DNA from 3 places in the Anoxybacillus sp. FSL W8-0104 genome. Region 2 is predicted to be linked to each of the others. Evidence: riboswitches for the same ligand, from Rfam matches in the RefSeq annotation. Region 2 holds a riboswitch; each other region holds the start of a gene.
The links. A riboswitch is a leader RNA that binds a small molecule or an ion and turns the genes downstream of it on or off. The one in region 2 is predicted to bind thiamine pyrophosphate.
Positions count from the first base shown of each region.

Region 1: another riboswitch for thiamine pyrophosphate. It lies ahead of thiM (hydroxyethylthiazole kinase); the one in region 2 lies ahead of tenA (thiaminase II).
Region 3: another riboswitch for thiamine pyrophosphate. It lies ahead of thiC (phosphomethylpyrimidine synthase ThiC); the one in region 2 lies ahead of tenA (thiaminase II).

Region 1 is NZ_JBBOQU010000001.1:1,376,907-1,387,040, reverse strand. It holds gene hcp (hydroxylamine reductase) at 1-617, opposite strand, end outside; gene tnpC (IS66 family transposase) at 795-2,243, shown strand; gene NST18_RS07395 (IS1380 family transposase) at 2,574-3,947, opposite strand; TPP riboswitch at 4,087-4,202, shown strand; gene thiM (hydroxyethylthiazole kinase) at 4,259-5,053, shown strand; gene thiE (thiamine phosphate synthase) at 5,054-5,707, shown strand; gene NST18_RS07380 (enoyl-CoA hydratase) at 5,750-6,556, shown strand; gene NST18_RS07375 (protoglobin domain-containing protein) at 6,579-7,115, opposite strand; gene NST18_RS07370 (CotD family spore coat protein) at 7,488-7,721, shown strand; gene gpsB (cell division regulator GpsB) at 7,846-8,142, shown strand; RNA gene rnpB (RNase P RNA component class B) at 8,210-8,602, shown strand; gene NST18_RS07355 (putative bifunctional diguanylate cyclase/phosphodiesterase) at 8,660-10,134, shown strand, end outside.
Region 2 is NZ_JBBOQU010000001.1:2,255,102-2,265,235, forward strand. It holds gene NST18_RS11855 (energy-coupling factor transporter transmembrane component T family protein) at 1-794, opposite strand, end outside; gene NST18_RS11860 (ABC transporter ATP-binding protein) at 791-2,242, opposite strand; gene NST18_RS11865 (ECF transporter S component) at 2,246-2,836, opposite strand; gene tenA (thiaminase II) at 2,811-3,506, opposite strand; TPP riboswitch at 3,594-3,701, opposite strand; gene NST18_RS11875 (class I SAM-dependent rRNA methyltransferase) at 3,834-5,018, shown strand; gene NST18_RS11880 (glycoside hydrolase family 13 protein) at 5,061-6,725, opposite strand; partial or broken gene NST18_RS11885 (MDR family MFS transporter) at 6,923-8,529, opposite strand; gene NST18_RS11890 (MarR family winged helix-turn-helix transcriptional regulator) at 8,535-8,978, opposite strand; gene NST18_RS11895 (IS110 family transposase) at 9,249-10,134, opposite strand, start outside.
Region 3 is NZ_JBBOQU010000001.1:1,074,970-1,085,103, reverse strand. It holds gene cysI (assimilatory sulfite reductase (NADPH) hemoprotein subunit) at 1-1,149, opposite strand, end outside; gene NST18_RS05845 (assimilatory sulfite reductase (NADPH) flavoprotein subunit) at 1,161-2,942, opposite strand; gene NST18_RS05840 (LysR family transcriptional regulator) at 3,079-3,960, shown strand; gene NST18_RS05835 (H-type small acid-soluble spore protein) at 3,999-4,172, opposite strand; partial or broken gene NST18_RS05830 (Sir2 family NAD-dependent protein deacetylase) at 4,379-4,633, shown strand; TPP riboswitch at 4,723-4,837, shown strand; gene thiC (phosphomethylpyrimidine synthase ThiC) at 4,945-6,633, shown strand; gene NST18_RS05820 (potassium/proton antiporter) at 6,746-8,218, shown strand; gene NST18_RS05815 (hypothetical protein) at 8,284-8,619, opposite strand; gene NST18_RS05810 (thiol-disulfide oxidoreductase DCC family protein) at 8,647-9,075, opposite strand; gene NST18_RS05805 (GNAT family N-acetyltransferase) at 9,149-9,928, opposite strand; gene NST18_RS05800 (Uma2 family endonuclease) at 10,090-10,134, shown strand, end outside.

The DNA.
Region 1 (10,134 bases), 880 kb from region 2:
TCAGCATATGAACCTTTTATCGGCATGACACAGTTTGTTGTCGCTAAAATAGCACCAGGGAATTTTTCAAATAGGCGACGTTGATCGTACCATGCTTTTCCGACATTTCCTTTCAGATGTTTATATTTTTTTAATTGTGGGTAACCATGTGCTGGAAGCATTTCGGAATGTGTGTAAATGTTAATTCCTTTTCCTTCTGTTTGTTTTAATAGTTGTTCAAGGGCAAATAAGTTATGTCCTGTAACGAGAATACATTTTCCTTCAATTCTATTTTGCGTTACACGAACAGGTTGAGGAATGCCAAGTCGTTCTGTATGTGCTCGATCGAGTAGTTCCATTACGCGAATGGCTGCTCTTCCGACTTTCATCGCCATGTCTATATGTTCTTGTACGTTAAAGTTAGAGTTTGTTAACGTCATATATAACGCTTCATGTGTCGTTGTATCAACGAACGGATCGGTATACCCAAGTTGATGGGCATGCGTGCGATATGCTGCAATTCCTTTTAATGCAAATACGATCGTATCTTGCAAACTTGCAATTGTTTCATCTTTCCCGCAAACTCCAACAACAGTACATCCCCCTGTTGGTGTTTGTTCACATTGATGACAAAACATGATGACCCCTCCTTTTCTTATTGACACTTTAACAATAGGAGAAAATATGTACGTCGTAAGTGATACATATCACACTTTCATACAAAGTAACTATTCAGCCACATCATAAAGTGAGCTGAATATTTTCTTCTTTCCTTGTCTATGATGTGAATACTGATAGACAAGGAGGTGAATCGCATGTTGACGGTACAACAAGCTGTATTTACAGTTGAAAGCTTAATCGGCAAAGTTCAACAACAAAAACAGCTCATTCATCAACTCGTTCAAGAAAATGAACATTTGCGTCACGAAAACAAACAACTACGCAAAGAAAATGAACAACTGAAGTACCGTGTTCAAGAGCTGGAAGCACGCACGAAAAAAAACAGCTCTAATAGCCATTTGCCCCCATCTTCTGACCGTTTTGCCAACACACGTTCTTCTCGTCAACCATCTGGCAACAAGCCAGGCGGACAAGAAGGACATCAAGGAACGACGCTCCGTCAAGTGGAACATCCACATCATCGTGTCGTCCACCGTGTGCATACGTGTCAAGGATGTGGGGTTTCTTTGCGTGACGTCAAACCGTTCAAAGTCGATATCCGTCAAGTGTTTGATGTCCCTCCTGTGGCGATCGAGGTGACACAACATGAACGTGAAGTGAAATCGTGTCCGCATTGTCGATGTGTTCAACAAGCCGAATTCCCATCCCATGTCACGAATCATGTGCAATACGGTCCACGGCTCACGGCGCTCGTTGTTTATTTACATCATATCCAATTGATCCCGTACAAGCGTTTAAGTGATACAATCGAAGCGTTATATCAACACTCGATTAGTACGGGAACTCTTGCCAATATGGTGAAACGAGGACGCGAAGCGCTGGAATCAAATATGGACGTCATCGAAGACGCCTTACTTGAATCCAACATCCTGCATGTCGATGAAACGAGTTTGCGCATCAATGGAAAACTCGCATGGGTGCATGTCGCGTGTACATCGAAATATACGTACTTGGCTCCTCACGTTTCTCATGGAAAGAAAGCGACCGATGACATCGGGATTCTTCCGCGATATCAAGGGACGATGATGCACGATGGGTTCGTTACGTATACGAAATACACACAAGCCATCCATGCCCTTTGTCACGCCCATCATTTGCGTGAATTGAAGGGTTTCATCGAACAAGGGCATATATGGGCATCGCGCATGACGACGTTTCTGTTAGCCGCCAAACAGGCCGTCGAAGCTCATCACGGTGCGCTTTCCGAAGAAGAAGCGAAACGATGGGAACGAGTGTATGATCGCATCCTAGAAAGAGCACAACACCGATTGGAAACGGCGACGCCTCTTCCGAAAAAAGCACTCGCTTTTGTTCGACGGCTTCAGAAACGAAAGGAAGAAGCGTTGCGTTTCTTACGTGAAGTGCATGTTCCCTTTGACAACAACCAAGCCGAACGCGATCTTCGCATGGTCAAAGTGAAAGAGAACATTTCGGGTACATTTCGCGAAGAAACATTCGCCCAGTCTTTTTGTATCACAAGAAGTATCGTTTCCACACTGACGAAACACGAAAAAAACGTGTGGGATTCGTTATGTCTTCTGTTGACAGGCGACACGCTCGATCGTGTTCTTTCTACCACTTAGGGCATTTTCTATTACGGGGATGCCCTATTTGTGTTGCGCTTCTTTACATACTACTATCGGGGTGAATAGTTACCATACAAAAATGTGAACGGAATTTGACAATAATCCATATTGAATCAAGACCTGAATCCGTGATGGTTGGAAATCAACTTTGATTTTGGTGTTAGTTCTATGGATATATGATCCATACATCCCTTTTTTTGATGATTCCCTGCACCACTTTCATGTTTGAAAACGAGATAAATCCTCTTTTATGGAGATACAAACCAAAAAAGAGACAAAAAAAGTACAGGGGGGAGTGATGGATATGAGTACCCGAACATCTGTTTGTTATCTTGCCTCTTTCCATTTTTGATACACATTCAGTAGGAGTATACTGTACCCACTCCTTCGCGTCAGTTTCATCCAGATCTGTCGTGATCGGCGGACGAGTCGACCTGCCATCGTGATCACCGTCTGAATGATCGTCTTGATGCGGCGGCGTTTCACTTTATGATGTAATGGATGTCTCGGATCGCTTAATAGATCTTGTCCAATCAGGCGAAGAAGGTTGTACACGAATGCTCCCATGACTAACACGAGCGCATTCGTTTTCATCTTCCCTGATGGAAGTCGCTCTAAATCTAAGTCGCTTTTCAGTTCGCTATGAAACTGTTCGCATGTCGCATGATCGTGATACAATGCGAGCACATCACTCATTCGAACATGCTCGTATCCTTCGAGGCGCACCCAGTAGCTTTCGACTTCGTAATCAGGAACGAGCATCAGCTGTCCATTTCGTTCCATCGTTCGTTCCGTCACTTGGGTGACTTGAACGTACGTATACGTGTGTCCATCGATTGCTGCTGTCTGTGGAAGGCATAACTCATACGTTTGTACTCCTTCTGTTTGTCCATCATCGACGCGTCTGCCCTTTTGCGAAGCGATCTGGAACCAAAGCGCTTTCGATTCTCGGCGTAAGTTTCGCTTGATGACAAAGTCCACGTCTTCCTTTAGACATACGTGCACATTCGCTTCCGCATCGTTCCCTGCATCCATGCGGACAAGCAGACGAGACGAGGTCAGCGGACGAGCTCGACGGATGGCGGTAGTTAAAAACGAAGGCATGTTGTCTTGTACATGTTGTTTCCCTGGACGCAGCTCGGCATGAACGATATACCCTTCCTTCCCTGCGTACGCAAACAACGGCGTAAAACCGTCAAATCCTTTATACGTTCGACTCACTCCTTCTTTTTTCGTATCGGAGTTATCAAATGGGGAAGCATCTATATCAAGGGGAAGCCATGTCGTTTTCCCTTTCGTCCAACAAGCGGACAAGGTAGCGTGTTGTCGAACCAACAGACGCATCGATTCCTCCCAAATGATGGTTTCGGTCATCGGGAGACAAGCGAGCTGATCGAGACGCTGTCGCAACGTTGGGGAGGAAGGTACGTGCCGAATGCCCATTGATGTCGAAAAGATATCGTCCTGACGATACGCTTCGATATGATCAAAATCCGTTTTTCCTGTGGCAAGCAAGCCGATCATCGAGCGAATGACGTCGCTATGGGAAATGTGCACATCTCGACGAACCGTTGGGAGCCGAAGTGCGTTTACTCGTTTATCCAGCTTCGTTTGGTGCAGTAAGTAGCCCACGAGAGCAAGCCCAGCACTTGGAGTAATCGCTTCATCTGTCAATACAAACCGAATCGGGAAATCTTTCATCACATTCACCTACTTGATGAAGAGTCGTCAACGTCGTTTTCCCTTATCGTATCAACGGTTTGCGACCATTGTAAAGATGTTTTGTCACGGATTCAGGTCAAGAGAAAAAATGTATTAAAATGAAAGAAATTTGAATCAATCAAACTACTAGGGGTGCCGGATGGCGATGGCTGAGAGGAAAACGCGCAATCAGTTTTCCAACCCTTTGAACCTGATCTGGTTTGTACCAGCGGAGGGAAGTAGGCTATGTTTTCAGTACGCAAACTAGTCGACTCTGTCCGACTAGTTTTTATTTTTTTTAGGGGGAATGAATGATGAATGTAGGACAATGGTTAACGCGTGTTAGGAAGGAGTCACCACTCGTACATAATATGACAAATGTTGTGGTGACCAATTTTGTTGCGAATGGTTTGCTTGCTGTAGGCGCATCTCCTGTTATGGCGTATGCAAAAGAAGAAGTAGCGGATATGGTTCGGTTAGCTCGTGCTTTAGTGTTAAACATTGGCACGCTAAACGAAACAGACGTAGAGGCGATGTTAATTGCCGGAAAAGCAGCAAATGAGGCAAACATTCCTGTCATTTTCGATCCTGTTGGAGCTGGTGCGACAGCGTACCGCACCGAAACAGCCAGACGTATATTACGTGAAGTAAACATTTCGATTTTACGTGGGAACGCATCGGAAATTGCGAGCATTGCGGGTGAACAAGTACGTACAAAAGGAGTCGATGCAGGAGACGTTCAAAGTGACCTCGTGGATGTAGCGAAAAAAGCAGCACTCATGTTTCGCTCTGTAGTTGTTGTCACAGGGAAAGATGATGTAGTAACCGATGGAGAACGTATTGTAATCGTCTCAAATGGTGATGCGATGTTAACGAAAGTAACCGGGACAGGTTGTTTGTTAAGTTCGGTATTAGGTGCATTTGCAGGTATAGGAGACGATATGATGATGTCATCAGTTGCTGCCCTCGCTTATTACGGTGTGGCGGCTGAAAAAGCAGCCAAACAAGCAAAAGTACCTGGTTCTTTTCAACTTTCTTTTTTAAATGCTTTACATGAAACGAGCGCAGAAGAAGTTGATCAATACGCGCGTATTCAAGGGGAATAAATGATGAAGCAGAAGCTATCGTTGTATTTCGTTATGGGAAGTATCGATTGTACGAAAGATCCGCTCGCTGTGCTTGATGAAGCAATTAAAGGCGGTATTACAATGTTTCAGTTTCGCGAAAAAGGAAAGGGGGCGCTTACGGGGATTGAAAAATACCGCTTAGCCGAGAAATTACTTGAACGATGCCGAATGTATAATATTCCTTTTATCGTGAATGACGATGTCGATTTAGCCCTCGCTTTACAGGCAGATGGCGTTCATGTCGGTCAAGAAGACGAAGTAGCTGAACGCGTTCGCGATCGCATAGGAGATAAATATTTAGGCGTATCTGTTCACAACTTAAATGAAGTAAAAAAAGCGCTTGCTGCTTGCGCTGATTATGTTGGATTAGGTCCGATTTTCCCAACTGTTTCCAAAGAAGATGCAAAGCAAGCATGTGGACTGACGATGATTGAACATATTCGTGCCCATGAAAAACGTGTTCCACTCGTTGCGATCGGTGGAATTACAGAACAAACAGCCAAACAAGTGATCGAAGCGGGTGCAGACGGAATTGCTGTCATTTCGGCCATTTGCCGTGCTGAACATATTTACGAACAAACAAAACGACTATATGAGATTGTCATGCATGCAAAACAAAAAGGCGACAGATGATGTCGTCTTTTTGTTTTGTTCTGTGCAGGATTTTATTCATATATGTCGAAAGAAAATAGCGAACAAACGAAAGAGGGGATGGAGAAGATGGAACATATCGTACTATCATACGAAAATCGCGTCGCAACCATTGAATTGAATCGTCCGAATGCGCTAAATGCCTTACATGAACAAATGTTAACAGAGTTGTTACAAGCGTTAAAAGAAGTTGAAGCAAGTGAAGCGGATATCGTCATCATTCGTGGGCGTGGCAAAGGATTTAGCGCAGGGGGCGACATTAAGACGATGTTGCAATCAACGAATGAACATTCATTCATTGAAGTGATGGAAACGATTAAACAAATAGCGATGACATTGCATCAATTGCCGAAACTAACGATTAGCTACATACATGGTGCCGCTGCAGGATTAGGATTTAGTTTAGCCCTTGCTTGCGATCATGTAATCGCAAATGAACAAGCGCGCGTTGCAATGAATTTCATTGGCATTGGTTTAGTTCCAGATGGTGGGGGACATTTCTTTTTAAATCGAAAAATTGGAGATGTCAAATCAAAACAAATCATATGGGAAGGAAAAATAATGAGTGCACAAGAGGCATATGAAGTGGGACTCGTTGATGAAATCGGTGATGAACAAGCGATTCAGCACAAAGTGAATGAATGGCTAGCAAAACCGATTCGTGCGATGATTGCGACGAAGCAGTTATATGCTCGTTTAAGCGAACAACAGTTGTTTAACACGTTACAAATGGAGACAGCGTATCAAGCGGAAATGCGCAAAACAAAAGACCACGAAGAAGGGATTCGAGCATTTTTAGAAAAGCGACGTCCGCATTTTAGCGGAAAATAAAAAATTTGCAAAACTTTCATGATTAATCACGCAGGAAACCCCTGCTTTCAAGCATGGGGAGGAATGCGTTTTTTTGTTTATTTTGAATGATTGTGTAAGCACCTAAGTACCATTCTGGAAACAAACCGATTCGGTTATGAACATTGCCGATCACTTTGCGACGAATAATATATTGCTCACCAATTTCCCCCGATACCATATCCATTAAATACGCGCGTAACGTTTGTTTTAAGCGATCAATCGTTGAATGATTATCAATAATGCGTCTTAAATGAGGCATTTGCCCAACTTGATCGTAAAACGCATTGACGATTCGTTCGACATGTTTAGCAAAAAGTGGGCGAATCGAAGTAAGTCGTTGTACATCTTCCTCTGTTAATTTGACGAACGCAACTTGTTGCTTCTGATCGCTTGAGGCGAGTTGGCGATAATATGTAGCAACATGTTCAGTGGTAGGAGAGCGAGAAGTTGTATTTTCTTTTTCTTGTTGGTGCTTTTTGCGAAAAAATTGCATGGCTCCACGTTCATTAAAAAGAGCATGAAACGGACATTTTGACATCGCATTCCCTCCAATTTTCATAAAAAATTCCCCAAAAACATTATATCATGTGCAAAAAAAGAAGAAGGAAAATTTTTATGTTATTTCCGAGGGAAGCGCAAAAAATGACAAAGTTTTCCCTGCTTGTCGAACAAAGAAGAACGAAGTAGAATGTTTATTTATGAACAATAAGAATAGAGGAGAGAGAAGCGATGAGTAAAAAAATTTTATATTTATTTTTTGTGCTAGTGGGAGCTATAGTTATCATTTTTGCCAATATGAAGCATAACATTTATACGTTCATGTAAAATAGGTATTTCCATTAGTACATGTATACCCCTTGATACATACGCTAGTAATGTAACGAAATTCAATACGAAAGGGGTATGAAATATGCATTGTCGCCCAAATATGATGCCGCCAATCGTTCATCCGACGAAGTGCTGTACACAACATCAAATACAAACAACGATTGTGCCGCACATTCATCCGTCACATACGACGTATGTGAACCATCATGTATTTCAACATCAACATTATTTTCCGCATACGCAATCTGTTGTAAACGATGTATCCCATCAACATGTTGTTTGTCCAGGGCCTGGTCCGTTTCCACGTCCATTTTAACCGAAGGCAATTCGCCTTCGGTTTTTTGTCGAAAAAAAGACGAACTTTGTGAAAATGAAAAATTGACAACGACTGCTTTTTTTGAAAGAATAGGTGTAGACATGGATAATTGAGGTGAGCAAACGTGCTTTCGGATCGCATCAACTTAACAGCAAAAGACATTCTTGAAAAAGAGTTTAAAATAAGCATGCGCGGATACAATCAAGATGAAGTTGATCGCTTTCTTGATTTAGTCATTAAAGACTATGAAACATTTCATCAAATGATTGAACAATTGCAACAAGAAAATGCAAAATTGAAAAGCCAATTGCAGGAGGCACAAAAACGTCAGCCATCTCAAACAGGGACGACGAACTTCGATATTTTACAACGTCTTTCCAATTTAGAAAAACATGTTTTCGGAAACAAACTTTACGAATAAATATTCCAACCTTTTCTATTGATTTGGCTTATCGTTTCGGATATACTAGCATATGCTTACATGAATCATGTTCGGGTAATCGCTGCGATGTGTATGCATCGTAGAGGAAAGTCCATGCTCGCACGGTGCTGAGATGCCCGTAGTGTTCGTGCCTAGCGAATTCATAAGCTAGGGCAGTCTGGCGTTGCGCTGGGCTGACGGCAGGGAAAGAGCCTACGTCCTTCAACGGATATGGCTCGACTACCTTTAAAGTGCCACAGTGACGTAGTCTTGCTGGAAACGGCAAGAGTGGAACGCGGTAAACCCCACGAGCGAGAAACCCAAATGATGGTAGGGGCACCTTCTCAAAGGAAATGAACGGAGAGAAGGACAGGCGTGCAGCCTGTAGATAGATGATTACCACCGAAGTACGAGGCGCAAGCCGTTTGCAGTACGACGGAACAGAACATGGCTTACAGAACATGGTTCATGGCACCACTCTCCTGCATTACGTCAGGGGAGTTTTTGTTTTGCAGACATGAGGGGAGAGCGTGTTGTGAAGAAACGGATGTCGACGTTGTTTGAAACAGATACATTTTTAGCTATTGCCTATACTATTATTCAAGAGGCAGATGAAGGAATAATTGTTACCGGTGAAAATGGGCATATTTTATTAGCTAATCCGGCCTTTGAAACGGTAACAGGCTATACACAAGAGGAAGTGCTCGGAAGGAAGACAAATATTCTTCGCTCCGGATTGCATGATCGTACGTTTTACGAAAACATGTGGGAAACGTTACGTGACCATGGGATTTGGAAAGGAGAAATTTGGAATAAAAGAAAAAATGGTGAATTGTTTGTTGAATGGTTAACGATTAAGGCGATTTGCGATGCTACTGGAAAACCGACGCATTATGTGGCCATTTTTTCAGATGTGACACAACATAAACGGACGATGGAGCAATTAGCACGGCTGTCAAATTATGACGTGTTGACCAACGTTCCAAACCGCCAACTATTTACAAAACGTTTACAACATTTACTTCATATGGCGCAACGTCATAACCAACAGTTAGCGATCTTATTTCTCGATTTGGACCGATTTAAATATATTAATGACGAATTCGGTCATTATAGTGGAGACATATTGTTAAAAAAAGTAGCCAATCGTCTAAAAAAGCTACTGCGCACGAAAGATACGTTAGCTCGCATTGGTGGAGATGAATTTGTTGTTATTTTGCCGAAATTAAAAGACGTTCAAGAAGCTGTTAGCATAGCAGAACAAATGATTGAATCATTACAAGCTCCTTTTCTATTACATAACAAAGATATATACATCTCGGCAAGCATTGGGATAAGCATGTATCCGAACGACGGAGATGATGGGGAAACGTTATTACGTCGTGCCGATCGCGCTATGCAAAAAGCGAAAGAAAGCGGAAGAAATCGTTTTGAACTATATACGGCTAAATTAGACTATCAAAGCAAAGTAGTGACGTTAGAAAATTATTTGCGAAAAGCGATTGAACGAAATGAATTATTTGTTTACTATCAACCGATTGTCAATATGAAAACGAAAAAAATTGAAGCATTAGAGGCGTTAATGCGTTGGAAACAACCGAATATCGGGTTCGTTTCTCCTGCGCAATTTATTCCATTAGCAGAAGAGACAGGATTTATCGTTCCAATTACGAAATGGCTGTTAGAACAAACGTGTATACATATAAAGGCGATACATTCGTTCGCTCCGCATATGAAAGTCGGAGTAAACATCTCAGCTGTCCATTTTCAACAAGATGATTTTGTTGAACAAGTATCACATATTGTAAAAGCGAACAATGTTCACCCACGCTTTTTTAAATTAGAACTGACGGAAAGTACGATTATGCCAAATGCAGAGGAATCTGTTCAAAAACTTGTACAGCTTAAACGGTACGGTTTTAAGTTGGCGATTGATGACTTTGGGACAGGTTTTTCTTCTTTAAGTTATTTGCATCGTTTCCCAATCGATAT
Region 2 (10,134 bases):
TACCGCACATCCTTGATCGCAACGTATGGGAACACATCTGCCATGTAGTAGCCAACAGCAACAATGACACACATGGCAACAAATAAATACACATCATATCTTCCGAGCGTCACTTCATAATAAAACGTCCGTGTCCGCTCATTCGTAAACCCTTTCGCTTCCATCGCCACCGCAATGCGTTGAGCGCGGCGAATGCTTTGCGATAAAAGCGGAATGGCATATCGTTTCATGAGTTCAAGTTTACCGCGAAATCCTTTCGCTTTGGCAGCCCGTCGCACCTTTAGCGCTTGATGAACCGTTTGAAATTCTTCTAACATGATCGGCAATAAACGAATAGCTGCTAAAAAACTATACGCATATTTCGGTTTCACTTTCGCTTGTTGCATAAGCGAGTAAAATAAAAGCACCGGCTTTGTCGTGAGCGCAAACATTAATCCGAAAATCGCAAACAAAAGCGTACGAAAGCCGAGGTGAACGCCGCGGTAAAAACTTTCTTCGGTAATATGAATCAGCCCCCAATGAAACCACGTCGTCTCCCCTTTTCCAAACAAAATCATCGACGACGACGTAGAAATGAAAATGAACAAAAACGGAGCAAAAAATAGAAGCATATGCTTCATCCGATAACCGCTAAACAACATAAATAAGGCGGTAAATCCGATTGTCCAGTTGATGAGTACGTTCGGATTATGGACAAAAACAATCACAACAAACATCGGCAAAAAGAAAAGCAATTTCGCTGTCGGATTCGTTTGATGCAACCATGTTTCGCGATGGTCAATGCTCCATCTCATCCTATTTCACCTCGTACAAGCATCCGCGGTGCAATCATTTCATCAGCGACAAGCTTTCCGCTTTCAATGATCCATCGTCTTGTCGCGAATTCAGACACGATACGTTCATCGTGTGTTACCATGACAATTGCCTTTCCTTGTTGCCGGTATGCTTCAAGCCATTCGAGCAGCGCAAACGTATTTTTTGCATCTTGCCCGAACGTCGGTTCATCAAGAAGCAATAGGCGATGTTGCTCCGTCACCGACGCAGCAACACTCAACCTCCGTTTTTGCCCCATCGACAATTGATACGGGTGCAAATGACGCTGCGCGCTCAAATGAAACCGTTTAAGCAATCTTTCGACTTCCTCGGCTACTTCATGTTCTGGACGTTTTTCAAGACGGAAAGAGTACGCTAACTCATCATCTACACGATTTGTAACAAATTGAAACTCGGGGTTTTGGAACACAAAAGCAATGTTGTCATATAACAATTCTTCATGTTTGACAAGCTCTCCTTGCCAATACATATCACCTTCTGTTCGAATAAGTTTCATTAAGCTTTGCAACAACGTACTTTTCCCTGCACCGTTTTCCCCTGTAACCGCAATCCATTCACCCGAATGAATCACTAACTCTTCGACCGCTATTTTTTCTTCTTTTTGTCGAAAGCCGCGAAGCGACTGTACATGTAAAAGAACATCCCCATGTGCATACGGTTGTTGCGCTGTTTTTGGCTTTTTATACGTTTCCCACACGTCTGGATGCCAAATCCCTTGTTCTGTAATAAACGAACGATACGTTGAAAAAATTTCATTCGTTCCGCCGTCAGCGATGATCTCACCATGTTCGTTAAATAAAATGATGCGCTCGACAAAGTCGAGAATGTGATCAATTTTATGTTCAACAATGACAACGGTTCGATCCTCCACCACTTCTTTTAACGTTTCCCACACCGCTTTTGTTCCTTCTTCATCAAGAAGTGCTGTCGGTTCGTCTAAACATAACACATCAGGTTCAAGCGCTAAAACTGACGCAATCGCTAACCGCTGTTTCATTCCTCCAGATAATGTTTGAATCGGTACATGAACGTGCGGGAGACGGAGGCGCACAAGACGAAGCATGCGCGCGATTTTTTCTTCCATCTCTGCACGTGGCACACCGAGATTTTCGAGAACAAAAGCCATTTCTTCATCAACATACGGCATACAAAACTGGGCATCGGGATCTTGAAACACATAGCCTACACGATTTGGAATGTGCAGTTTACTCGCTTTCATCGGCACATCGATCGAGCGCGGAATAATGCCCGCCATCACTTGCAAAAGCGTGGATTTTCCGCATCCCGATGGGCCTAAAAGCAACACTTTTTCTCCTTTTTTAATCGAAAGCGATACATCGGTAAATAACCGCTTTTCTGCCCCCGGAAATTTTAAGCGCAATTGTTCGATATGGATCAATGATGTCACATCCTATTTATCAAGTGAGTCGTAATCTTCTTTTGTCGTCGGACGCAACAATTGCGTCACACCTGTCGCTTCGAGCGCTTTCACAAGCGAATAAGCAAATACACCAGCAATGATGATCGCTCCAATGAAACGCGCACCGATAAATAACGTTAAATTCCACCATGCTAATTGGTCGATATATCCTTTGTAAAAATCAAGCACTAATGAAGCGATCGTTGAACCAACCGCTGCAAGCGACACAACCGCCACATCAAAACGTTTATAGCGGAAAGCAGCGAAAACAAGCTCGGCGAGTAACCCTTGCACAAAGCCGTAAAATAGCACCTCAAGCCCCCATTCAGAACCAGCTAAAAACTCTCCTGATGCCGCAGCCACCTCCGCAAGTAGCGCCACTCCTGGTTTACGAATTAATAAATAGGCAACAGTTGCCGCAATAAACCACATGCCATAAATGAGTTGATCAAGATGAAGTCCAAGCGGTTTCACCGCATAGTAAAGCGGTCCCCACACTTTATACACAATCCCAAACACAATCGCCACCACAACGGTCGTTAATACGTCTGTTAATTTAAGCCCTTTCGTTTGCATAAACATCCTCCTCTTCAATTGGCCAACGTTCTAATTTGTACGCCATTTCCCAAAATAAATATTCATATTGACTGCTGATCACAAAGTGTTGCTTCATCCGCACTAACTCTTTTTCGCTAGCTGTTTTTGCGATGTCGTTTAAACGCGCAATTTGTTGTTCGACAAGCTGTTTGAACCAGTCAGAGCCGTACGCTTCAATCCATTGTGCATAAATTGGATGATTCGGCTTACAATGTTTTAACCGCTCACCAATTTCGTAATACAACCAATAGCACGGTAAAATGGCAGCTAATACATCGCCAAAACGTCCTGCAAACGACGCGCGATACATGTGGGACGTGTACGCATACGCAGTTGGAGCAGGAACAAACGAAGCCTTTTCTTCTTCTGTAATGCCGAGCTCTTTCATAAACGTTTCATGTAAACGAAGCTCAGCCTCATACGTACTTTGCGCATGATGCGCCATGCTTGCGGTCGTTTGTAAATCATCAGCCATCGCCCCGCCAAGCGCTTGCACTTTTGCAAAGTGTGTCAAATAATATGAATCTTGTAATACATAATAGCGAAAACAACGTAAATCAAGTGTTCCTTCCCCGATCTCCTTCACGAACGGATGATGAAAGCTCGCTTCCCAAATCGGATCGACAGCCTTGCGCAACTGCTCTGAAAACAACATAACCTCTCCCCCTTAAGAAAAATAAAAAACCACTTTCTTTGCGCAAAGAAAGTGGTTGTAAACGATGGAAATTAATAAAAGACACACTTCGCACCGTTTCCACTTCCCTACGCTGGTATGATCCAGATCAGGTTCTAAGGGTCTCAAAGGCACACTTTGATCTCAGCCTATCTAAAGGCCCCCCTAGTGGAATACATTTGCATCATTCACTTTGTCACTAATATTAGCATATTTCATGGAATTGTCAAATATTTTTCTCCACCATTTGCGCGCATCGTGTTCTTCCTGTATGCTAAAGTAGCGAATATATAGTCAGGAGTGGGATGTATGGCAAATGTATTTTTAAAACGAAAAAGAAAAAAGCGGCTCGAGCTTGGACATCCGTGGGTGTTTCAAAGCGAAGTCGATTATATTGAAGGAGATTTTGAACCGGGGGATTTCGTCAACGTATATAACCATCAACGTCACTTTTTAGCGAAAGGATACATTAATCCAAAATCACAAATGATCGTGCGCGTGTTAACGCAAAATCCAAACGACGAATTAAACGCGCAATTTTTTATGAACCGTATTCGTCAAGCATGGGCGTATCGCGAACGGATGATTCCGGGCGTTCGTTCATGTCGCGCCGTTTATGGAGAAGCCGATTTTTTACCTGGGCTCATCGTTGATAAGTACGAAGATGTGCTCGTTGTGCAAATTTTATCGCTCGGCATGGAAAAAAGAAAAGAATGGATTTTACAAGCGCTTCTTGACGTTTTTCAACCGAAAGCGATTTATTTGCGCAACGACGTTCACGTGCGCGAATTAGAAGGATTAAAACAAGAAAAAGGATTTTGGTACGGCACGTGCGATACGAACGTACAAATTGAAGAAAACGGCGTGAAATACATTGTCGATATCGAAAACGGACAAAAAACAGGATTTTTCTTCGATCAACGTCAAAATCGTGCTGCCATCAAGCCGCTGATTACAAGCGAATCAACCGTGCTCGATTGTTTTACGCATACAGGTTCATTTATGTTAAACGCCTGCTTATACGGAGCAAAACATGTGACCGCTGTCGATATTTCTGAACATGCGATTGAAACAGCAAAGCGAAACGCAGAGTTAAACGGATTTACAAATGTGGATTTCGTCGTTGCGAACGCGTTTGACTACTTACGCGAATGCGTACAACAGGGGAAAAAATGGGATGTCGTCATTATTGACCCACCAGCGTTTGCAAAATCCGCTCATGCGGTGCCAAAGGCGCTTGCTGGCTATAAAGATATTAATTTAAACGGCTTAAAGCTAGTGAAAGACGGCGGCTTTTTCGTGACCGCAAGCTGCTCGTACCATGTGCACCCTGATATGTTCCAAGCGATGGTTACGGAAGCAGCGTTTGATGCGAAGAAAATTTTACGTCAAATTCATTGGAGCGGTGCAGGATATGACCATCCAAAACTACTTGCCGCCGATGAAGGCGATTATTTGAAATTTGCCATTTACGAAGTGCATTCACGCAAATAAACGTGAAAATCCCCTTTTCCATGTCGGAAAAGGGGATTTTCATTATTTCACCAAATATACACGCGCTTCATACGGACGCAATGTAAAGCGTGTCGCATGTTTATGCGGTTTTACATCGTAGTTTGTTAACACAAGTTGCTCGCTATTTAATTTCAATGAATCGTAACGATACATTGTTTTTCGGTCTGTTAAGTTCACGATGACGATCGCTTTTTCATCACCTAACGTGCGCGTATACGCATAAATTGCTTTATGGTTTTCTAATATTAAATCGTATGTTCCGTAAACAAATACGTCATGCTGTTTTCTTAGTTGAATCATGCGTTTGTAAAAGTTTAACACAGAGTTCGGGTCGTGCAACTGTTTTTTGACATTAATTTGTTTATAATTTTCATTCACACCAATCCACGGTGTTCCTGTCGTAAATCCGGCGTTTTCTTCATCCGACCATTGCATCGGCGTGCGTGAATTGTCGCGGCCGTTTTTCCAAATCCATTGCATCACTTCTTCATGTGAACGCCCTTTAGCACGTTCAATACGATAATAATTTTTGATGGCGACATCGTCATATTCATCAATCGTTTCAAATCGGACGTTCGTCATGCCAATTTCTTGCCCTTGATAAATAAACGGCGTTCCTTGCATAAGGAAATATAATGCTCCTAATGCTTTGGCACTTTCAACAAGATATTTTTCGTCATTTCCCCACGTCGACACGGAACGAGGCTGGTCATGGTTTTCAAGGAATAGTGCGTTCCAGCCAACACCTTCTAATCCTTTTTGCCATTTCGTTAATACACGTTTTAATTTCCGAACATCAACACCGCCATCTGTTCCTTTTTGCCAAAGTCCAAGATGCTCAAACTGAAAAATCATATTAAAAATGCCGTTTTCTTCACCGACCCAATCTTTTGCCTCCTCGACCGTTACTCCGTTCGCTTCTCCAACTGTCATGATGTCATAACGCGCAAACGTTTGCATTTTCAACTCACGAAGATAGTCCATAATCCCTTCTTGATTCATATGTCCGTCAAATGAAGGGACATAGTCAAGCCCTTTGGGATTTGGTAAATCAGGGAGACCTTCTTTTTTCTTAATGTGTGAAATCGCATCAACACGAAACCCATCAATGCCTTTATCGAGCCACCAATTAATCATATCATATAACGCACGACGAACATCTTCATTTTCCCAATTTAAATCCGGTTGCTTCGTTGCAAACACATGCAAATAATATTGATCCGTCGCCTCGTCATATTCCCATGCCGAGCCACCAAAAATGCTTTCCCAATTGTTCGGTTCTTTGCCGTTTTTTCCATCGCGCCAAATGTACCAATCGCGTTTTGGATTGTCGCGTGACGAACGCGATTCAATAAACCAAGGATGTTCATCGCTCGTATGGTTAATAACGAGATCTAAAATGACTTTCATGTCGCGCTTATGAATTTCTTCAAGCAGTTGATTGAAATCTTCCATCGTGCCAAACTGCTCCATAATATCTTGATAATCGCTAATATCGTAGCCGTTGTCGGCATTCGGCGATTTATAAATCGGGCAAATCCATATGACATCGATTCCAAGGTCTTTTAAATAATCAAGCTTCTGAATGATTCCTTGTAAGTCTCCGATCCCGTCTCCGTTCGAGTCCATGAAGCTTCTCGGATATATTTGATATGCAACCGCTTCTTTCCACCAAGCTCTTTTCACGTAAAAACCTCCTCAATCCATTCAAACTAAATCGCTTTCAATAATCTCTACTCTTTCATGTTAATACACAAACGCTCTCGTTAAAAGAGGAAGTTGCACTTTTTCATAAAAAATTTCATTTTATGTGTGCAAACGGTTTACATACGAACAAAAATAAGCAACGATTGATCATCGTTGCCTGTTATATACTTATAATTTTATTCCATTTCATTCACTTTATTCGTCCGATTTGAAATTGTAATGCGACCGATAAACATCGCAAAAATAAAGCCGATGCCAACGAAGATCAATCCATATAAAAATACATCGCTCAACGCATCAACAAGCGTTTGTTTTAATATAGGCACAAACATTTGTTGCATTTGTTCAGGAATTTTTTTTAACGTATCCGGATTTAAAATGACGGAATATACGCTTTGCGGGTTCGATTCAACAAGTTGCTTAAATGAATCTGTCATCGCTTGCGCTTGCGCTGGCAATTGTTCTAACAACGGAAGAAACTTCGCTTCTAATAAATCTTTCGAACGATGATTCATAATCGCTCCTAACAACGTCGCTCCAAACGTTCCACCAATTTGTCGGAAAAACTGGCTTGATGATGTTACAATGCCAAGCTGCGACTTCGGAAATACTTCTTGCAACGCGAGCGTGATAACTGGGTTGACGAATCCTAACCCAAAACCGAGCGTCGCCATAAATGACATCGCTGTCCATTTATTCGTATTGACATCCATCGTTGACAATAAGAAAAAGCCAAGCGCCACAAGCACCATCCCAACAATCACTTGCGGGCGAACACCGATTTTTTGTACAAGTCGTCCACCGATCATACTTGCGATAATAAGCGCAAACATCATCGGAAACATCATCGTTCCTGATTCTGATGGGCTCATGCCAATGATGCCTTGCATAAAGAGCGGTACAAACATAATCGCTCCAAACATGCCGACAGACATAAAAAACCCGACGCTATTAAGCACAACAAACGTTTTATTTTTTAATAAATGAATCGGCATAATCGGCTCTTCTGCTTTTCGCTCTACAAATACAAATAAACTAAAGAAAACGACCGAGCCAGCTAGTAAAGAAATAATTTGCCACGATAGCCAATCGTATTTATCGCCACCGAACGTTAAGGCAAGCAACAACGAAACAACGGCTACAACCATCGTAAACATGCCTGCCAAATCAAGCTTTACTCGCTCAGCGACGCGATGATTATGCAAACCGAGCGAAATGAGAACAATGGCTAATATACCAACAGGAAGATTAATGTAAAATACCCAACGCCAATTTAACGAATCGACAATCCATCCACCCACTTGTGGCCCAAGAATAGATGCTAATCCAAATACGCCGCCGAACACGCCTTGCCATTTCGCACGCTCTGCTCCTGTAAACAAATCACCAATGACAATCATCGCCATTGGCATCATAATCCCGCGCCAATTCCTTGAATAGCACGGAAAATAATGAGTTGGGTCATCGTATCCGCCATGCCGCATAGCGCAGAACCAATGATAAAAATCGCTAGTCCCGAAATATAAATCGACTTTCGACCAAACAAATCGGCAAGTTTTCCCGCAATGGGAACAATCGTTGTTGATGTGAGCATGTATGCCGTTGTTAGCCATGCCATCATGCTCAGTCCCCCAAGTTCTCCGACAATGCGCGGCAACGCTGTGCCAACGATCGTTCCATCGAGTGCACCAAACAACATGGCAACAAGAAGCCCCGTAATTAAAATACCTCGTTTTTGTTGTATATTCGCAACACTTGTTTGTATCGCTGCTTGTTCTTTCATACGTCTCACTTCTCCTCTTTTTCGTTTATCGCAGCAATTTTTTCGATAATATAGACAAACTGTTCAAGCTCATCAAATTGTAATCGGCTTAAATAACGCTCAATAATTTTTCTTCGCTCCGCTCGTGCATGCTGAAGCATTTCTTTCCCCTTTTCAGACAATTGCACATACACGACACGCCGATCCTCTTCATCTCGATCACGCAATACAAACCCACTTTTATATAAGCGATCGATCATCGTAGTAATGGCGCTCGGTTTAACAAACATTTCGTCCGCTAATTCACTTACTGTACATTTCCCGCGCTTTGAAAGCAAATTTAAAATAAAAAACTGCGGTTTCGTTAAGCCGATTTCCTCCTTTGCTAAATCCGCGGCCAATTTGCGAAGGGCTAACGAAAACGCATGCTCTAATCGCTCAACGAGTACAGTAAACGGCGTCCGCTCCATACACACCCCACCTTTTTAACGATATAAATATTTAACATAGTTAAATATAAACGAAAGAAAATATAAAGTCAATCAATTATTCCTGACGTATCAAATGATGCACTCGCTCATACATTGTCATAAGTCCTGCGGTAATATGTCAAGGTGAAAAATCATCGAAATTGGAAATTCGATTGTCCGATGACCCGAAAAAAGGCAATACTTAAGAAGCCCAGTCTTGTCTTATGTCATTAACTGGGTTTTAATGCAAAATCAGTTAGATCGATACCCCTATCGATCTTCCCCCTTTCTTGGCGTGTAGATTTGACCGTTGCGTAGCAGCGCATCGATCACACGCACGAGTTTTCGAGCGGTGAGGACGAGGGCTCGTTTGTGTTGGTGCTTTGGTACTTCCTCATACTTCTTCCGGTAATAGGTGCGAAACGACGCATCATGCCGTTGTACCGAGTTGGCAGCCTCCACTAGGTAGTAACGGAGATAGCGATTGCCGGAACGAATGAGGGAAGTCTCCTCGGCTTGGAACCGACCGGACTGGTGCTTAGACCAAGTCAAACCTGCATACTTTGCTAAGGCGGCTTGGTTGTCAAAGCGCTCGATTTGTCCAATTTCGGCTAAGATGCCAGCGGCGTAGACCGGACCAATGCCGGGAATCGTTTGTAACGTATTTGGGATGCCTTCCAAATGGCGAGTAATCGCTTTATCTAGCTCTTTAATTTGCGCTTGAAGGCTACGGATGGATTGAATCGATAGCCCTAAAAGCAAGTCGATGGAATCCTCGACACATTTGGAAAGCCGATACGACGAACGAGCCGCCTTTTGAATGGACTTGGCGATGCATTCCGGATCGGCAAAGCGATTGCGTCCTTTTTGGCGCAAGAAGTCAGCGAGCTGTTGCACGTCCATCTGACTGATTTCGTCTAAGCTAAACGACTCGAGAAGAAGCTCTAAGATGGCATGTCCGAACACGGAGCTGTCCACCTCTTGGGTAAAGGAACTGCACTTGTAAAACAAGTGTTGGAGGAAGTACTGCTTTTCCCGAGTCAGCTGATGGACGAGATGATAGCGCATGCGCGTGAGCCGTTGAAGGGCGATAAACTGTTCTTGCATGACAGCTGTCACTTTCAAACGGCCAAAGCGAAGCCGATCGGCGATGATC
Region 3 (10,134 bases), 1.2 Mb from region 2:
TGCAATTTCTCGCAAGCCTGTCATTAACGGATAATCATCTGTATCTTTCACCCGACCACCTTCGACAAATAGGGTAAAATGCCACGTCCCGTTTACCCCTTCAACCCAGCCGTAGCGATCGCCGTTATGCTCGAAATGATATGGGCGCGCTTCCTCTAGCTTCCATCCAAGGCGGTTCTCTAGCTCAGCCTTCACTGCTTCTAGGCCGAGGCGATCGATCGTGTATTTAAATCGAGCATGTTTGCGCACAGAACGATTCCCATAGTCACGCTGAATCGTGACAACTTTTTCGGCGACATCAATAACTTGTTCAGGTTTACAAAAACCGATCACCTTTGCTAGCTGTGGATATGTCGTACGATCGCCATGCGTCATTCCCATCCCCCCACCGATCGCTACATTAAAACCAACGAGCTTTCCTTGTTCGACAATCGCAATAAAACCAAGGTCTTGCGAAAACACATCGACATCGTTTGACGGTGGGACGGCAATGCCGATTTTAAATTTCCGTGGCAAGTAAAGCGGTCCGTAAATCGGCTCTTGCTCTATTTCTGGTGTACCGGCTACTTTTTCTTCATCCAACCAAATTTCGTAATACGCCCTTGTTTGTGGCAATAAATGGTCACTTAACCTTTTCGCCCATTCATACACTTCCGCATGCACTTCTGACTGGTACGGATTTGGGTTGCACATAACGTTTCGATTCACATCGCCACATGCCGCCAACGTTGTAAGTAGGGCATCATTAATCGCTTGAAGCGTTTTTTTCATATTCCATTTCAATACACCATGAAACTGAAACGCTTGTCGTGTCGTAAGCTTTAATGTCCCGTTGGCGTATTTTCTTGCTAGTTCATCCATCACAAGCCACTGTTCTGGTGTTGCTACTCCGCCTGGCGTACGAACGCGAATCATAAATTGATATGCAGGTTCTAACTTCTGTTTTTGCCGCTCTGCTCTTAAATCACGATCATCTTGTAAATAACTGCCATGAAATTTCATTAACCGGTTATCATCTTCTGGAATACCGGCAGTAATGCGATCTTCCATCGTTTCTTTTAACGTGCCGCGCAAATAGTTGCTCTCCCGTTTAATGCGCTCAACATCGCTCGGTGGTCCATCTGGTGGTGTTAATACAAACTTTTCCATTCATATCCCCCCTAATATACATCGCGCTGATATCGTTTTTGTTTTTGCATCTCAGCTATATACGCTTCTGCTTGTTCGCTTGTCATGTTTCCTTCTTTTTCAATCACATGAATAAGCGTTTGATGTACATCGCGCGCCATATGCTGCTTATCACCACAAACGTAAACGACAGCTCCATCTTCAAGCCAGCGGAACAGCTCCTTGCTTCGTTCTAGCATGCGATGCTGCACGTACACTTTTTGATCTGTATCACGTGAAAACGCAACATCCATTTTTGTCAACACACCATTTTTCAACCACGCTTGCCACTCTGTTTGATAGAGGAAATCCGTCACAAAATGTTGATCGCCAAAAAATAGCCACGACTTCCCTTTCGCCCCTATTGCCTCGCGCTCTTGCAAAAAGCTGCGGAACGGCGCAACCCCTGTACCTGGTCCAATCATAATAATTGGTGTATTCGCATCTTTCGGCAGTTTAAAGTTCGGATTGTGATGGATAAACACCGGAAGTTTATCACCAATGTGCAGGCGCTCCGCACAAAACGTTGAACAAACACCTTTACGTAAACGTCCGTGCGCTTCGTAACGCACTGCACCAACGGTGATATGCACTTCTTCTGGATACGCCGCTAAACTGCTTGCGATTGAATAAAAGCGCGGCTGCAACTTACGTAAAGAAGAAACAAACTGATCTGGCGACATATCCCACGGACCGAAATCGCGAAGAACATCGAGCACATCGCGCCCTTTCATATATTCCTTTCTTTTCACTTCTTGCTCAGCAGAAAGGAGCACATGAAACGCTTGATTACGTGAAAACGAAGCCAATGTTTGCAATAATTGCTCGGTTAACACCGTAATTTCTAATCGGGAAAGCAGCACTTCGCGTAACGATTCTTCTTTTCCTTCAACAGAAACCGGTGTGTCTGGATTCCATTTCATTTCTTGAATAATGAGATCGACAAGTTCTGGATCGTTTTTCGGGAAAACACCAAGCGCGTCGCCTGGTTCAAATACCAATCCTGAACCTTCGAGCGATAATTCAATATGGCGTGTTTCTTTGTTCGAGCCGCGTCCATTTAAATTGATATTTTCTAATACTTCTGCTTGAAACGGATGCTTGCGCGAGTAGTTAGAAACAGGTTTCACTTGCGACTGCTGGGGAAGGACGGTGACGGAACCCCCGCCTTGCTTATTCAACTCACTAAGCACCCCATCAAGCCACTTCGCCGCTGCTTCCTCATAATCGACATCACAATCAACGCGTTCGTATAACCGCTCTCCTCCGAGTTCTTTTAGCCGTTGATCGAAGTCTTTTCCTGTTTTACAAAAATGTTCATACGACGTATCGCCAAGCGCCAATACCGAGAAGCGCAGATGGTTAAGTTTTGGTGCGCGCTTGCTATGGAGAAATTCGTAAAATGATAAAGCATTATCTGGCGGTTCCCCTTCACCATACGTGCTAACGACAACAAGCAACGTGTCGATTTTTTTTAAGTCGTTTGGTTTGAAATCAAGCATCGATAAAACATGAACATGAAACCCATGGCTTTTGAGTACTTCTCCAGTTTTTTCTGCCAATTTTTGTGCATTTCCTGTTTGTGAGCCGTAAAGGATCGTTATTTCTTTCGATACGTGGGCTTCTTGCTGTACCGCTGTGCTCGCAAATTCGGTAGCAGCTAAATATCCGCTTAACCAAAGCTTTTGCGCTGGCGTTAATGTCGGCCAAAGTCGGTTGAGCAAGTCAACTTGTTGTTCGTTAAATGGGCTATTCGTCACTTGAAACGGCAACATCTTTCACCTCTCGTTTTTTTACTATTCCTATAAATTAAGTATGTTTTATTTGACTTTACCGCAAAAAATAAAATTAGTAAAATAAATATAAATTATCAGAACTATTTATTTTTTTAATGATTAAGGAGCGATAGCTGTGTACGACGAATTAAAAACATTTATGACTTTAGTAGAGGTGAAAAACTTCACAAAAACTGCGGAAATTCTCCATCTATCCCAACCGAGCGTCAGTTTGCACATTAAAAATTTAGAAAAAGAATTTCAAACGAAACTATTTATTCGTTCGCCAAAAAAACTACAAGTGACAGCGACTGGCGAATTACTTTACGATCGAGCTAAAAAAATGATTGCCTTGTACGAACAAACAAAACAAGATATTTTAGAATACCACGATTGTGTGAAAGGAACGTTGAAAATCGGGGCTAGTTTTACGATCGGGGAATATGTGCTTCCTTCTTTTTTACTTTCTTTACAAGACGATTATCCAGAACTACACTTCGAAGTGATGATTGGCAACACGAAGGAGATCGTCGAGCTTGTCCGTTCATATGAAACCGATATTGGCTTAATTGAAGGGCAAACGAACGAAAAAGAATTGGCTGTTTATCCATTCATGCAAGATGAGCTTGTCATCGTGGCTTCAAACGATCACCCGCTCGTTCACAAACAAGAAGTATGTATAAGCGATCTACAAAATCAAATATGGATTACGCGCGAATTAGGCTCTGGCACACGTGAATACTTTAACCATTTTATTCGTTCAAATGGATTAAAAATTAAATCGCTCATGATCATCAGCAGCAATCAAGGAATTAAAGAAACGTTAATGCGCGGAAACGGGTTAGCCTTTCTTTCACGTCATGTGATTGAGCGTGAATTAAAACAAGGTCACTTATCGATCGTCTGTTTAAAGCACCCCCCTTTTTACCGAACGTTTTCTTATCTTTATGCACCGACAATGAAAAGCAAAAAAATTGTTCATTTATTTATTGATTTTCTCGAACGAAAAAAGATGTAACGAGCACGGCTATCCTGCTCTGTTACACCCTTTTCGTCTTAATGCTCTGCTAGCTGTGACACTGGAACACGCTGTTGATTTTCCGAATTGTCTAAAAAATGGATTGTTGCCGTTTCCGCATCGACATGTTCGATATATACCGATTTTCCATTATACGTTACATTTTTCATATCGGGCGATTGAGCAATTTGTTGCGCACGTGTTACGTTCATGCTGTTTCCCTCCCTTCAAATGATTATTATCATCTACGCTTCACGTTAAAAATATACAAAAAAAGAGCACCCACAAGGTTGGTATGCTGCTCTTATTTTTTATACACATGAATCGAAAGTCCTTTTTTTCTCATAAACATATGTGAAAATAAAGGAAGAACAGGGCGAACATAGAAGTAATTGTTGATCTATAGAGGAGGGAGATAATGCTAGAAAGATGGTTGAAAGAGTCTTCGTATACAGTCGTATTTACTGGAGCAGGAATGTCTACAGAAAGCGGGCTTCCCGATTTTCGTTCGACAAAATCAGGACTTTGGCGCACGAAAAATCCACAACAATTGGCAAGTACGTATGCTATGCAACATAATCGAGACGAGTTTATCGCATTTTATCAATATCGTATTCGCACACTTCTTGAATGCCAACCACATATCGGACATACAATTTTAGCAAATTGGCAATCCACTATGCCTCCATTTTAACAAGTTTTTCATTTATAACTTTACAACATTTTTATCATATGTTAGACTATTTTTAAAATTCATAATTTATCATCTACTAGGGGAGTCCAATAGCTTGGACTGAGAGAAGAACGCGCAAAAGTTCTTTGACCCTTTGAACCTGATCTGGGTGATGCCAGCGTAGGGAAGTAGATGGCGCGAGTGTTCTTTACTTGTGCTATTTGCGGACAAGATCAGGTTCTCGTTATGGAGCCTGATCTTTTTACGTATTGGCGTTGCTCCAACTAAAAAATGAAAAGGAGCGATTAAAAATGAAAGACTTATTTTCATCAATGCCATTTCCCTCGAGTAAAAAAGTGTATGTGCCCGGAACGCGTGAAGATGTTCGTGTGCCAATGCGAGAAATTCAACTGTCGCCAACCAAGACAGGTACAACGATGCTAGAAAATGAGCCTATTCGAGTTTATGACACGAGTGGACCATACACTGACCCACTTTTCGCGCCGAATATTGATAAAGGATTGCCAAAATTAAGAGAAAAATGGATAACGGAGCGTGGCGATGTAGAAGAATATAGCCCTTCATTAGTGAGAACAAACATTCCTTTTTCACCTAGGCGTTTTCGTGCGAAAAAAGGGAAAGTTGTGACCCAAATGCATTATGCAAAACGAGGAATCATTACACCTGAAATGGAGTTTGTTGCTATTCGCGAACAGATGGATCCAGAGTTTGTTCGACAGGAAGTGGCAGCAGGAAGGGCAATTATCCCAGCTAATATCAATCACCCTGAGAGTGAACCAATGATCATCGGAAGCAAGTTCCATGTAAAAATTAATGCGAATATTGGAAACTCTTCTGTTACATCCTCGATGGATGAAGAAGTTGAAAAAATGCTTTGGGCTGTTCGTTGGGGTGCCGATACAGTCATGGACTTATCGACAGGAAAACATATACATGAGACGCGAGAATATATTATTCGAAACTCCCCTGTGCCGATTGGAACTGTACCTATTTACCAGGCGTTAGAGAAAGTGAACGGCATTGTCGAAAACTTATCATGGGACATTTACCGAGAAACATTAATTGAACAAGCCGAACAAGGCGTAGACTATTTTACTATTCATGCAGGTGTCTTACTTCGCTATATCCCACTAACAGTCAATCGAACAACTGGTATTGTCTCTCGGGGTGGCTCAATTATGGCACAATGGTGTTTAGCACACCATGAAGAAAACTTTTTATACACCCACTTCGAAGAAATTTGCGAAATTTTAAAAACTTACGATATTGCTATTTCACTTGGGGATGGATTACGTCCAGGCTCAATTGCAGACGCAAACGATGAGGCGCAATTCGCCGAGTTACAAACACTTGGAGAGTTGACAAAAATCGCTTGGGAACATGATGTCCAAGTGATGATCGAAGGTCCAGGGCATATTCCAATGCATAAAATTAAAGAAAATGTCGATAAACAAATTGAAATTTGTCACGGGGCACCTTTTTATACGCTAGGTCCTATCACTACCGACATTGCACCAGGTTACGACCATATCACCTCAGCTATCGGTGCAGCGCTTATCGGCTGGCACGGTACGGCCATGCTTTGCTATGTGACACCAAAAGAACATCTTGGACTACCGAATAAAGAAGACGTCCGCCAAGGAGTCATCGCCTACAAAATTGCTGCCCACGCTGCTGACTTAGCAAAAGGACACCCTGGCGCACAAACGCGTGATGATGCATTATCAAAGGCGAGATTTGAGTTCCGTTGGCAAGATCAATTCAACTTGTCACTAGATCCTGAGCGCGCACGTGAATATCACGATGAAACACTACCGGCCGAAGGAGCAAAGCTTGCTCATTTTTGTTCGATGTGCGGTCCGAAATTTTGTTCAATGAATATTTCTCATGAATTACAAAAAACACTACAAAGCGAAGGAATGAAAGAAAAGGCAAAACAATTTGTTGAATATACAAACATCATGCAAGCTGAGAGATAGCGCTCAGCTTGTACTTTTTTACAAAAAATGTTATTTAAGTCATATTCATTGACATTCCACTTACTATAGCTTAAATTTAAGTCGTAACTTTAAGTAGAAAGTATGGAAAGAGGTGACTTGCTTGCTCACAGATTTCATCATTTTTTTGTTAGGATTACTTCTAATCATCGGTGTATTAACAACGAAGTTTTCTTCTTGGCTAGGCGTGCCATCACTTGTATTTTACATACTCGTCGGAATGATTTTATCCAAATTTATATATTATGATAACGCTTTTCTCACCCAGATTGTTGGCATTTTTGCGTTAATCATTATTTTGTTTGAAGGTGGGATGAACACAAAGTGGAATACATTAAAAAAAGTTTTAGTTCCCGCTTCCTCCCTTGCAACGTTTGGAGTGCTAATTACTGCCATTTGCGTAGGCATATTTGCCAAATACATTTTACACGTCTCATGGGCCGAGGGATTTCTATTAGGCGCTATCGTTTCTTCGACTGACGCTGCAGCAATATTTGCTACGCTAGGAAGCGTCAATGTAAAACGCCGTCTCTCAGCAACACTAGAAGCTGAGTCGGGGATGAACGATCCGATGGCCGTTATTTTAACCCTCTCCTTGATTACATTTATCCAACAGCCAGAACTAACTATTTCCCACACCTTTCTCAGCTTTATTTGGCAGATCGTTATCGGTATTCTTGTTGGGCTTGGATTAGGAAAATTAACTGTGTGGTGTTTGAATAAAATAAATCTTGATTCCTCGGGATTATACCCCACTCTATCTTTATCATTTGCGATACTCTCTTATAGTATAGCAGCCCTGCTAAAAGGTAGTGGGTTTCTTTCGGTATATATTATGGGCGTTTTTGTCGGCAATGCACAACTCGTTTATCGCCATTCTATTTTTCGTTTTAACGAAGGGCTAGCATGGATGATGCAAATATTTATGTTCATTTTACTCGGACTACTCGTTTTTCCAAATGAACTAGTAAAAGTAGCATGGGAAGGTGTCGCCCTAGCTATCCTACTTATTGTTGTGGCAAGGCCGATCAGCGTCATGATAAGTACAATAAACATGAATTTCTCTATTAAGGAAAAGCTATTCCTTTCTTGGGCTGGGCTAAAAGGTGCTGTTCCGATCGTCTTGGCAACTTACCCACTTACCTCGAACATTGAAAATAGTCAGCTCATTTTTAATATTGTTTTCTTTATTGTGCTCATTTCCGCCCTTATTCAAGGATCAACAACTTCTTTTTTAGCCAAGCATTTAGGACTGCTACTCGGAGAAAAGAGGGAAGTGGCTCACTCCATCGAACTGATGTCAACGACGAAAGCAAATAAAGCAAATAAGGAAATTGTTGAAGTCCATATCAGTAATAAGCAGTCACATTTACTAAATATGACGATTAGCCAACTTCCATTGCCAAAGGATTGCTTAATTACGGCTATTATTCGTAATGATAAAATTATTACCCCGAAAGGAAACGTGAGATTACACGAAAATGATGTTGTTTATATATTAATCGAAAAAGGAAGAAGATCAGAGATTTATAAAATATTTTCAATTACCGAAGATACGTCATTCTAATAAAGACAAGAGCAGGACATTCCCCCTGCTCTTGCTTTCCTCTTCAATGCCTGTTTCGATTATTTCTACTGAAAGATCCCTTGTTGCCTAGACAATATCCCCAAAGACATTATATGCTCTTTTTTCAAATGCCAATATGTATAAAAAACAATAAACACAGCCGCTAAAACAAGTCCAACAACGCCACCGTTAAAATAAAGAAGCGTTAACGGATTTTCCAGCACCATGTTTGGATGTACAATACCGTAACTCAATTTCCATATGACTAAGCCATATATGAAACTGTTAAAAATAACATCCATCATGCGTCGTTCCGCTTTTAAAACGAACACACCATAATAAAAAAATAAATATGTCATAACCAAACTTGCTACAAGCAACAAATTTTCTCCTTGAATCATTTTTCCTCCTTCACTGACAACAGCTCCTTATAAAAAGCGCTTTTTTATATCCTCTGTCGGAACAAAGCAACAATCCTTCTTTCCGAACCAACGATACCTATTTTTCGCGATCCAATCATATACTCGATCGCGAATAGGAGATGGGATAAGAATAAGCCAATATAAGTACTTCCAAAACCCTCGCAAATGTTTGCATACGCGTAACGCTGCAGTAGATTTAACATAGTATGTAGATTCATCGATGAATACAAAACTATCGAGTTGTTGAGGGATATGATATTTCTTAAGCAACGCTTGACCTACTTCACTTTGCAACGAAGCAAAACGAAAATAAGCTTTTTCGTCTCTTTCAATAATAAACCGAACCGTTGCACTACAAAAATGACAAATGCCATCAAATAATATGATGTGCATAACCGACCAATCCTTCCCCTTCCGTTCATCTAACCTCTCCATTATAGCTCACCTATGCAACAAAAGAAAAACGTGAAGCTCGGCAACTTCACGCTTTTCATATCATAGCTAGAAATTATCCATACATCGTCCACATCCCGATATCATAAAAACCGAGTCTTTTATAAATGCGTCCCGCATTCGGATTGTCATAAAATAAACATAACGTTTTGCCTGCGCGAATGTAGTCTTGGATAACTCGTTTCATGATTTCGCTTGCATACCCTTTGTGACGATCATTCGGATCTGTGCAAACGCCGACAACCATCGCAGATAGCGTATTTTCTGCAGTTGTCGCAACAGACGACACCATGCGACCATCTTCCTCGATATAGTACACACGCCCTGTATTTGTTTCTAACGATTTGACAAGCATATCACGCGATGAAGGAAGCACCGAAAACTCAGCAATGCGACTGCGCAATTCAAGTATTCGATCGACATCATCAATCGTTGCTTGTTTTATTTCATAGCGGCTTTCCACTTCCGGAAATATGATTTCGTTACATTCGCAAAAATACGTCACACGCTTTTTTCCAAGTGATAAGAGAGGTTCAAATTTTGCGACAAGCTCGGTTTTGCCTGAGAGTCGAACAGGCTGAGCGGCATGTCTCATAATTTTCGCAAATCCCTCTATATCAAACTCCCCTGGAGCATATGGAATATACGAATCATAAAATCGCAACAATACAGCTCGCAACTCGCCATTCTCATCAAAGTCGCCCCACAGCTCTTGAAACTCTTGTTCATATCCAAACGCTTCAATATCACCGATAATAAAAAGATTCAATGAAGGCTCCTGCCTTAAAAAAGAAAACACAACATGATGATCTGCGCTATTCAACTTACGAATCATGTCCATCTCCCTTTACGATCAATATTAATTCTACTATAGCAAATATACGCACAAAATTTTGTCGAATTTTGTCCAGACAAAACAAATGAAGTGTCGGTTTCGTCGTATGTCAAAAGTACTTTCTCATTATGATATAATGTAGAAAAAAGGATGTGGAAGAGATGGAAAAAGCACAACACGGTCGTATGTATTCATATAAAGAGATT